2 regions of the Nocardioides sp. NPDC006273 genome follow, and region 1 is predicted to be linked to the other one. Evidence: riboswitches for the same ligand, from Rfam matches in the RefSeq annotation. Region 1 holds a riboswitch; the other holds the start of a gene.
The links. Region 1 has a riboswitch for cobalamin ahead of ABZZ22_RS24050 (ribonucleotide-diphosphate reductase subunit beta). Riboswitches for the same ligand answer to the same signal wherever they lie in the genome.
Positions count from the first base shown of each region.

Region 2: it holds a riboswitch for cobalamin, as region 1 does, so the genes downstream of both, ABZZ22_RS07875 (VWA domain-containing protein) here and ABZZ22_RS24050 (ribonucleotide-diphosphate reductase subunit beta) in region 1, are expected to answer to the same signal.

Region 1 covers NZ_JBEXSD010000076.1:14,700-18,880, forward strand. Annotated here, with positions in the region: gene ABZZ22_RS24040 (ABC transporter ATP-binding protein) at 1-611, opposite strand, end outside; gene ABZZ22_RS24045 (iron ABC transporter permease) at 608-1,627, opposite strand; cobalamin riboswitch at 1,754-1,937, opposite strand; cobalamin riboswitch at 2,026-2,258, shown strand; gene ABZZ22_RS24050 (ribonucleotide-diphosphate reductase subunit beta) at 2,412-3,410, shown strand; gene ABZZ22_RS24055 (ribonucleotide reductase N-terminal alpha domain-containing protein) at 3,410-4,181, shown strand, end outside.
Region 2 covers NZ_JBEXSD010000012.1:88,859-93,039, reverse strand. Annotated here, with positions in the region: gene cobO (cob(I)yrinic acid a,c-diamide adenosyltransferase) at 1-232, opposite strand, end outside; gene ABZZ22_RS07875 (VWA domain-containing protein) at 232-2,379, opposite strand; cobalamin riboswitch at 2,404-2,546, opposite strand; gene cbiE (precorrin-6y C5,15-methyltransferase (decarboxylating) subunit CbiE) at 2,563-3,795, shown strand; gene ABZZ22_RS07865 (helix-turn-helix domain-containing protein) at 3,782-4,181, opposite strand, start outside.

The sequences.
Region 1 (4,181 bases):
ATCGTCGCGACCAGGGTCTCGACCCGGTCGGCGACCGTCTGCAGCAGCCGCAGCTGCCAAGCGACGTCGAGGTGGTTGGTGGGCTCGTCCAGGAGCATCACCGGGCAGTCCTGGGCGAGGCCGCGGGCCATCACCGCCCGTCGCCGCTCGCCGCCGGAGAGCCGGTCGCAGGGCTCGTCGATCCGGTCGGCCAGCCCGACGGCATCGAGAGCCGAACGGACGATATCGCGCTCCTGCGTTCCGCCTCTGGCCCAGGGCCGGGTGCGTGGCACCCGGCCGAGCGCAACCATCTCGCCGACGAGCAGCTCTGCGGAGGCGACCTCTTCCTGAGGGACGTACGCCATCCGGCGGGCACGCTCACGCGAGCTGGTCCGACTGGTCTCGTGGAGGGCACCGGCGGCGTCGGCGAGGTAGGTGTGGCCGGCGCTCGGCCGCAGCACTCCGGCGATGACCCGCAGCAAGGTCGACTTCCCCACTCCGTTCACGCCGACGATCCCGAGACTGGTGCCGGCGGGCACGTCGAGGTCGATGTCGCGAAGCACGTCGCGCTCGCCCAGGCGGACACCGACGCCGCGCAGACGCAGCACCGGACCGTTCTCGTGCGCGCTCATCCCTCACTCCCGAACCGGTACCTGCCGCGGCCCAGGAGCAGCAGGAACAGCGGCGCCCCGACGACACCGGTGACCACGCCCAGCGGGATCTCCTGTGGTCGCGCCACCAGCCGTGCCAGCACGTCGACCCACAGCAGGAACAGCCCACCGCCCAGGGCCGCGATGGGGAGGACGACCCGGTGCCGGGCGCCCACGAGCAACCGGGCCGCGTGCGGCACGATCAGCCCGACGAACCCGATCCCGCCGCTGACCGCGACCAGGACCCCGACCAGGACCGCCAACCCGACGAAAAGCGTCGTACGCAGCCCCGCGACGTTCACACCGAGCGAGACCGCGGTCTCCGGGCCCGCCGCAAGCGCGTCCAACCAGCGGTGCATGGCCAGCATCCCGACCCCCAGGGCCAGGGTGAGCGCCGCGGGCAGCCACAGCTTCTCCCAGGTGGCACCGCCAACGCTGCCGAGCATCCAGAACATCACCGAGTTGGCGGCACGGGGGTCGTCGCTCATGAAGACCAGGAACGAGGCGATCGCGGAGAGTCCCGAGGAGAGCACCACCCCGGAGAGCACCAGCCGGATCGGAGTCAGCCCACCCTGCGCGGTCGCCACCAACCAGACCAGCAGGGCCGAGCCGATCGCCCCGACCAGTGCCCCGGTCGAGACGGCATAGATGCCGAAGCCGGCCAGCGCACCCGTGGTGATCGCCGCCGTCGCCCCCACCGACGCCCCGGAGCTGATCCCGAGGAGGAACGGGTCGGCGAGCGGGTTGCGGACCAGGGTCTGCATCCCGGCGCCGGCCACCGCGAGGCCCGCCCCGACGACCAGGGCCATCAGTGCTCGGGGAAGGCGCAGCTCCCACACGATCACGTCCCACCTCCCGACGGCATCACCCTGGAGCCGGTCGGCGACCGCCGCGACGACCTCGGAGACCGGGATCCGCTCCGATCCGAACGCCAGGGAGGCCACGGCGCTGAGCACCGAGGCGAGCACCAGGCCGACGACCAACGGCAGGAAGGGCACTCTGCGGTTCGCGCCGGTAGCGGGCCTCCCGACGGCCCGGCGACGTACAGATGGCTGGGCATCGCGGAGGGACGCATCCACGGCTGTCGGCCTCTCAGGTCTCCTGGACCCTGATCGCGAGGGCCGTTGACGAATATCTGAGCCGACAGGTTTTCGGACTCGGGATCAACCGACGACGCTGCCTTCCCAGGACCTCAGGTCCCAGTGGCGTCTAGCGTCGCCGTCTCCCTCACCGCTGCGCGCCAGTCCCGGAATCACACCGGAGTTCCCTGGCATCCCAGAGGATGCGTTCGACTCGGGCGACACGCTAGCACGGTCACCGAAGCCTGGCAGCGGTGTCACCCAGGAGGCCGGCGAAACACTAGATCTAGGAAGTTGCATTGATGTAGTTCCCGTATATGGTGGTCCTCGCAGCTGGTTCTCCCAACTCGGCGACGGGGCGGGAGAGGCAAGAGGGAACCCGGTTCGACTCCGGGACTGCCCCGCAGCGGTGAGTGGGAACGACCGCCGTCACAGAGCACTGGGAGCAAGCCGGCTCCTGGGAAGCGACGGCCAGTAGGGATCTCGACAAGCTCGATCACCGAGTATGTGCCCACGAGTCCGAAGACCTGCCAGCGCGCCGCACCCGCCGGGTGCGGTGGTCCGCGACCTCGAGGGACGGTCAGGGGATCAAGTCCTCGCGCCCGTCTTCCGGCGCGGCGCCGACGTCCTCTGCTCCTCGATGCGCGGATGAGCAACACATCCGAGCGGGCCGGGCGGGCCCGTGGACGAAGGGGACGATGAGATGATCGACACCGAGGGTCTGCCGATCCGGACCGAGAAGTCGGCGTACGTCTTCGACTACCCGATGGCCGAGGACCTGGCGAAGAAGCAGCGGAGCATCTTCTGGACGGCCGAGGAGATCCCGGTCGAGAACGACAAGCAGGACTTCCTGGTCAACATGACCGACGCCGAGCAGGCGGCGGTCAAGACGACGCTGAAGCTGTTCACCATCTATGAGCTGATCCTCGGCGGCGAGGTGTGGGGCGACCGGCTCTTCCACGCGTTCCCGCGCCCGGAGGTCCAGATGATGACCAACGCCTTCTCGTTCGCCGAGCTCAACATGCACGCGCCGTTCTACGCGAAGCTCAACAAGACGCTGATGATCGACACCGAGGAGTTCTACGACTCCTACAAGAACGACCCCGTGCTGGCCGAGCGGATCCAGTTCGTGTGGGACGCGATCGCCGACGAGGACCTGCTCTACGCGCTAAGCGTCTTCACGCTGATGGAGAACTGCGTCCTCTACTCCAACTTCGCCTTCCTCAAGCACTTCCAGTCCGGTGGGAAGAACCTGCTGCAGAACGTGATCAGCGGCATCAACTTCTCCGCCCGCGACGAGAACCTGCACGCCACCGGCGGCGCCTGGCTGTTCAACACCACCCTCGAGGAGTACGCCGCGACCGTCCCGGCCGACAAGTTCGAGGCCGAGCGCGACGACCTCTTCGCGAGGGTCCGCGGCGTCGCCGAGCACCTCTACGCCCACGAGGCCCGGATCGTGGAGATGCTCTTCTCCCACGGGCCGATCCCAGGCATCGACCAGGCCGACCTGGAGACCTTCGTGAGGTCCCGGATCGACATGACCCTGGAGAACATGCGGATGGAACCGCTGTTCGACGTCGAGGCCAACCCGATCGCCGAATGGTTCTACAACGGCATCAACGGCACCCAGTTCCACGACTTCTTCCAGGTCACCGGCAACGAATACAACCGCAACATCGGCGAGACGGAGTTCAGCTTCTGATGAGCAACAACAACTGGGAGGCACTCTCCGCCGAGCGCAAGGCGCTGCAGGCCGAGGACATCGTGCCCGACTTCATGACCACGGCGGGCTACGCCATGTTCAAGGCCAAGTACACCGTGGACGGCCAGAGCGTGCGGGGGCGCTACGAGACCATCGCCAGCACCGCCGGCGACCTCGCCGACGAGATGTACCCCCGCGAGGACGGCGTCTCCTGGACGGCGCGGTTCTTCGAGGCGATCTGGAACGGCTGGCTCTCCCCGTCGACGCCGGTGCTGTCCAACCTCGGCACCGACCGCGGTCTGCCGGTCTCGTGCGAGGGCTCGTACGTCGAGGACTCGGTCTGGGGCTTCTACGAGACCCTCAAGGAGGCCGCGATCCTCTCCCAGAACGGGTTCGGCACCTCGGCGTACCTCGGTGACGTCCGGCCCCGTGGCGCGAAGTTCAGCGACAACGGCAAGGCCAACGGCGTGGTCCCGGTCTTCTGCAACTTCGTGGAGATGACCAACCAGATCAGCCAGGGCGCGACCCGGCGCGGCTCCTGGGCAGGCTACCTGCCGGTGGACCACCCGGACTTCTTCGAGCTCGCCGACCTGATCTTCCGCGAGCCGGCCAACAAGAACGTCGGCTGGATCTTCAGCCAGGCGTTCATCGACCGAATGCTGGCCGGGGACCGCGACGCCCTGGAGCGCTACCAGCGGGTGCTGAAGATCCGGGTGGTGCTGGGCAAGGGCTACATCTGGAAGGTCGACACCGTCAACGCCGCCCAGACCG
Region 2 (4,181 bases), on a different contig from region 1:
GCGCACCGAGACGCTCGAGCACGGTCTGCTCGCCGATGCGCCACTTGGCCGACTTCACGAACTGGAAGACCCCGATCCGCCAGCCCTGGTTCCACGCGCGCAGCGCGAGCCCGAAGGCGGCGGTCGACTTCCCCTTGCCGGGCCCGGTGTGGACCATCACCAGCGGACGGTTGCGACGCTGACGGGTGGTGAGCCCGTCGTCGGGTACGTTGAGCGGCTGTCCCTTCGGCATCAGGCAGCGCCCCTTCCGGTGGTGGATCCGGTGAACCCGTGGACGGCGGAGGTCAACGCCTCGGCGCTCACCTCGGCTACGGGCACGTGCTCCGCATCCAGGTGCGCCGCCAGCTGGCGCGCCAGCCCGAGCCGCATCGGTCCGCTCTCGGAGTCGATGACGACGGTGGTGACGCCCAGACCGGCGACGTACGCGGCGGCCTGCTGCGAGCGCCGGACCGCGTCCTTCCCGTGGGTCTTGGAGTTGGCGCGGCCGTCGGTGACGACCACCAGCAGCGGCCGCAGATCAGGGTCACGCAGACGCTCGCGCTGGAGCACACGGGCGGCCTCGAGGAGGCCTTCGGCCAGCGGCGTACGTCCTCCGGCGGGGATCTCGTCGAGGCGGGCCGCGGCGAGGTCGACCGACCCGGTCGGCGGCAGCACGAGCTCGGCGCCCTCGCCGCGGAACGTGATCATCCCGACCTTGTCACGGCGCCGGTAGGCGTCGAGGAGAAGCGAGAGGACCGCCGCCTTCACCTGCGCCATCCGCTTGCGCGCGGCCATCGACCCGGACGCGTCCACGCAGAAGAGCACCAGGTTGGCCTCGCGGCCCTCGCGGACCGCGGTGCGGAGGTCCTCGATCCGCAGCTCGACCCGCCCGGACGTACGTCCCCGGGCGGCCTGCTTCCCCGCCGCCGCCTTGAGCGTCTCGACCAGGTGGAGCGAGCCTCGGCTGCTCTCCCGTGCGCCGATCCGGCGACCGCTGCTGCCGATCGCCTTGCTCCGGCCGCCGGTGCGGCCCGTGCCCAGGCCGGACACGGTCAGGAGGCGGGGGCGGTAGGCCGCGGCCGCACCGGTGACTGACTCGGGTGCGGCACCGGAAGGAGATTGTGGCTGGTCGGGTGCGTTGTCGGCTGTGTTGGTTTCGACACCGCTCGCTTCGCTCGCGGGCTCAACCATCGGGGGTTCTCCCCCGTCGGTCGAGCTATCCCCGTCGGTCGAGCCGGCACCACCCTCGTCGGTCGAGCCGTCGGAGCCGCTAGGCGGAGACGTGTCGAGACCAACAGAGTCGTCTTCGGCACCCGAGTCTCCCGAGTCATCCGAAGGCCCACCCTCCGGCGGCTCAGGTGGCAGCTCCTCGTCCCCGAGAATCCGGTCGAGCAGGTCCTCGTCGATCCCCGGAGCATCGAACGGGTTGCGCCGCCGCCGGTGCGGCAGCGCGAGCAGCGCGGCCCGGCGAATGTCGGCCCGGGTGACCTCCGACCGGCCGGCCCAAGCAGCGTGCGCGACCGCGGTGCGGGCGGTGACGATGTCGGCACGCAGCCCGTCGACCTCGAACGCCGCGCAGACCTCGGCGATCTTGAGCAGCCCCGGCTCGGTGAGCCGGACCTTCCCGACCAGCTCACGAGCGGCGGCGATCCGGGAGGTCAGCGCACGATCGGCTCCGCCGAAACGTTCGGCGAACGCAGCGGCGTCGAGGTCGAAGGCCATCCGGCGGCGGACGACCTCGACGCGAAGCGCGGGATCCCGCGGCGCGGCGACCTCGACGGTGAGCCCGAAGCGGTCCAGCAGCTGCGGGCGCAGCTCGCCCTCCTCGGGGTTCATGGTGCCGATCAGGACGAAGCGCGCGGCGTGCGAGACCGAGACGCCGTCGCGCTCGACGGAGACGCGCCCCATCGCCGCCGCGTCCAGCAGCAGGTCGACCAGGTGGTCGTGGAGCAGGTTGACCTCGTCTACGTAGAGCAGGCCACGGTGTGCGCGGGCGAGCAGCCCCGGCTCGAACTCGACCGCACCTCGCGAGAGCGCGCTCTCCAGGTGGAGCGAGCCGACGACCCGGTCCTCGGTGGCTCCCACCGGGAGTTCGATCAGCCGCACCGGCCGGCTCTCCACGACGGCGGCGGACCCGAACGGACCGTCCGGCGACTCGGCGGAGGGGTCGGACGGGTCGATCGAGAACCGATCCCCCGCATAGACCGAGATCGAGGGCAGCACGGCCGCCAGACCGCGTACGGCCGTCGACTTCGCGGTCCCCTTCTCGCCACGGACCAGGACGCCGCCGATCTCCGGGGAGATCGTGGTGAGCACGAGCGCGAGGCCCATGTCGTCGAGTCCTGTGGCTGAGTCGGCCTCGCAGCCGAGGACGGCAGAAAATGGATAGTGCACCGGCATGAGAGGCTCCCGCTCCCTATCGCGTTGATTGGATGGTCACGGGGCCGGTCTTCGGACTCACCGAGTCTCCACGAATGGAGCTCGACTCACCGCAGCGGGCCTGTGCCGGATTCTCACCGGCTTCCCAGATTCTCCCCAGTCGGGGCACCTCGTGACTGTGCGGTCACTGTAGCGTCTGGCCCCATGATCGTCGTGGTGGGCATCGGTGCCGGAGGTTGGGACGAGGTCCCCGTACGTCACCAGCAGCTGATCCGAGGCGCCTCGGTCCTCCTCGGCGGCAAACGCCACCTCGACCTGGCCCCGGACGTCCCCGGCCAGCGGCGCGAGCCCTGGCCCTCACCGCTCCGCGACGGGCTCCCTGCACTGCTCGAATCCGTCGGCGACGCCGTCGCTCTGGCCTCGGGCGACCCGCTCGTCTCCGGTATCGGCACGACCCTGATCGACCTGCTCGGCCCGGAGAACGTGCGCATCGAGCCGGCCGTCTCCTCCGTCGCCCTCGCTCGCGCCCGGATGGGCTGGTCGGCCGAGTCGTGCGTGGCCGTCAGCCTCGTCGGCCGCGACGTCGCACTGATCGCCCGCGAGCTCGCCCCCGGCCGCCGCATCCTGGCGCTCTCCTCGGACGGATCCACTCCCGTGTCGGTCGCTGACCTCCTGGTCACGGTCGGTTTCGGCGCCTCGACCATGACCGTCCTGGGTGACCTGGGAGCGGAGACGGAGACTGCTCAGACGGCGACCGCGTCGACCTGGGTCGGTGAGTCGCCGCGCCTCAACATGGTGGCGATCGAGTGCGCCGCCGACCGTGTTGGTTTCGACACGGAAGCGAGCGTGTCGAGACCAACACAGTCGTTCCCCGCGTCCTGGACCCCAGGCCTCCCCGACGACTCCTTCGAGCACGACGGCCAGCTGACCAAGCGCGACCTCCGGGCCTCGGCCCTGTCCCGTCTCGCCCCGACCCCAGGACAGCACCTCTGGGACGTGGGCGCCGGAGCCGGGTCGGTCGGGATCGAGTGGATGCGGGCGCACCCGACGTGCACGACGACCGCGATCGAGGCCAGCTCCGAGCGGGCGGCCCGGATCGCTCGCAACGCAGCCCGCCTCGGCGTTCCCAACCTGAGCGTCATCGAGGGCCGCGCCCCCGACGCCCTGGCCGGCCTCCCCGCCCCGGACGCGATCTTCATCGGCGGCGGGGCGACCCGTCCCGGCGTGCTCGACACCTGCCTCGCGGCGCTGCGCCCCGGCGGCCGGATCGTCGTCCACGGCGTCACCCTCGAGACCGAGCAGCTCCTGGCCGCTGCCTACCAGGAGCACGGCGGCGAGCTCACCCGGATCTCCGTCGAGACCTCTGCCCCGATCGGCGCCTTCACCGGCTGGACCCCGGCCCGGTCGGTCACCCAATGGACCCTCACCGTCGGGTGAGATCGCGCCGCCAGCGCGGAGTCGTCGACTCCAGGGCGGTCAGGAGTCCGACGGTCTCTGCCGGGTCGCTGAGGCGGTCACCGAAGAGCTCCTTGATGCGCTTGAGCCGGTGGCGCACGGTCTGCTCGTGGACCCTCAGCTGCTCGGCGACGACGGGCGCGCTGGGCCGGGCCCGCAGCCAGACCAGCATGGTCTCGGCGAGCGCCAGGCGGCGTTTCGGGGTCTCCCCCAAGAGGGGCGCGAGCAGCTGCTCGTCGGCGAAGCGGCGCAGCGTCGGGTCGGCGTGCAGGCACAGCTCCGACTGGTGCTCGGCGCACCAGACGATGCCGTCCGCGGAAGGACGGAGGACCTGCTCGGCGACCAGATCCACGGCCCGCAGGCCCCAA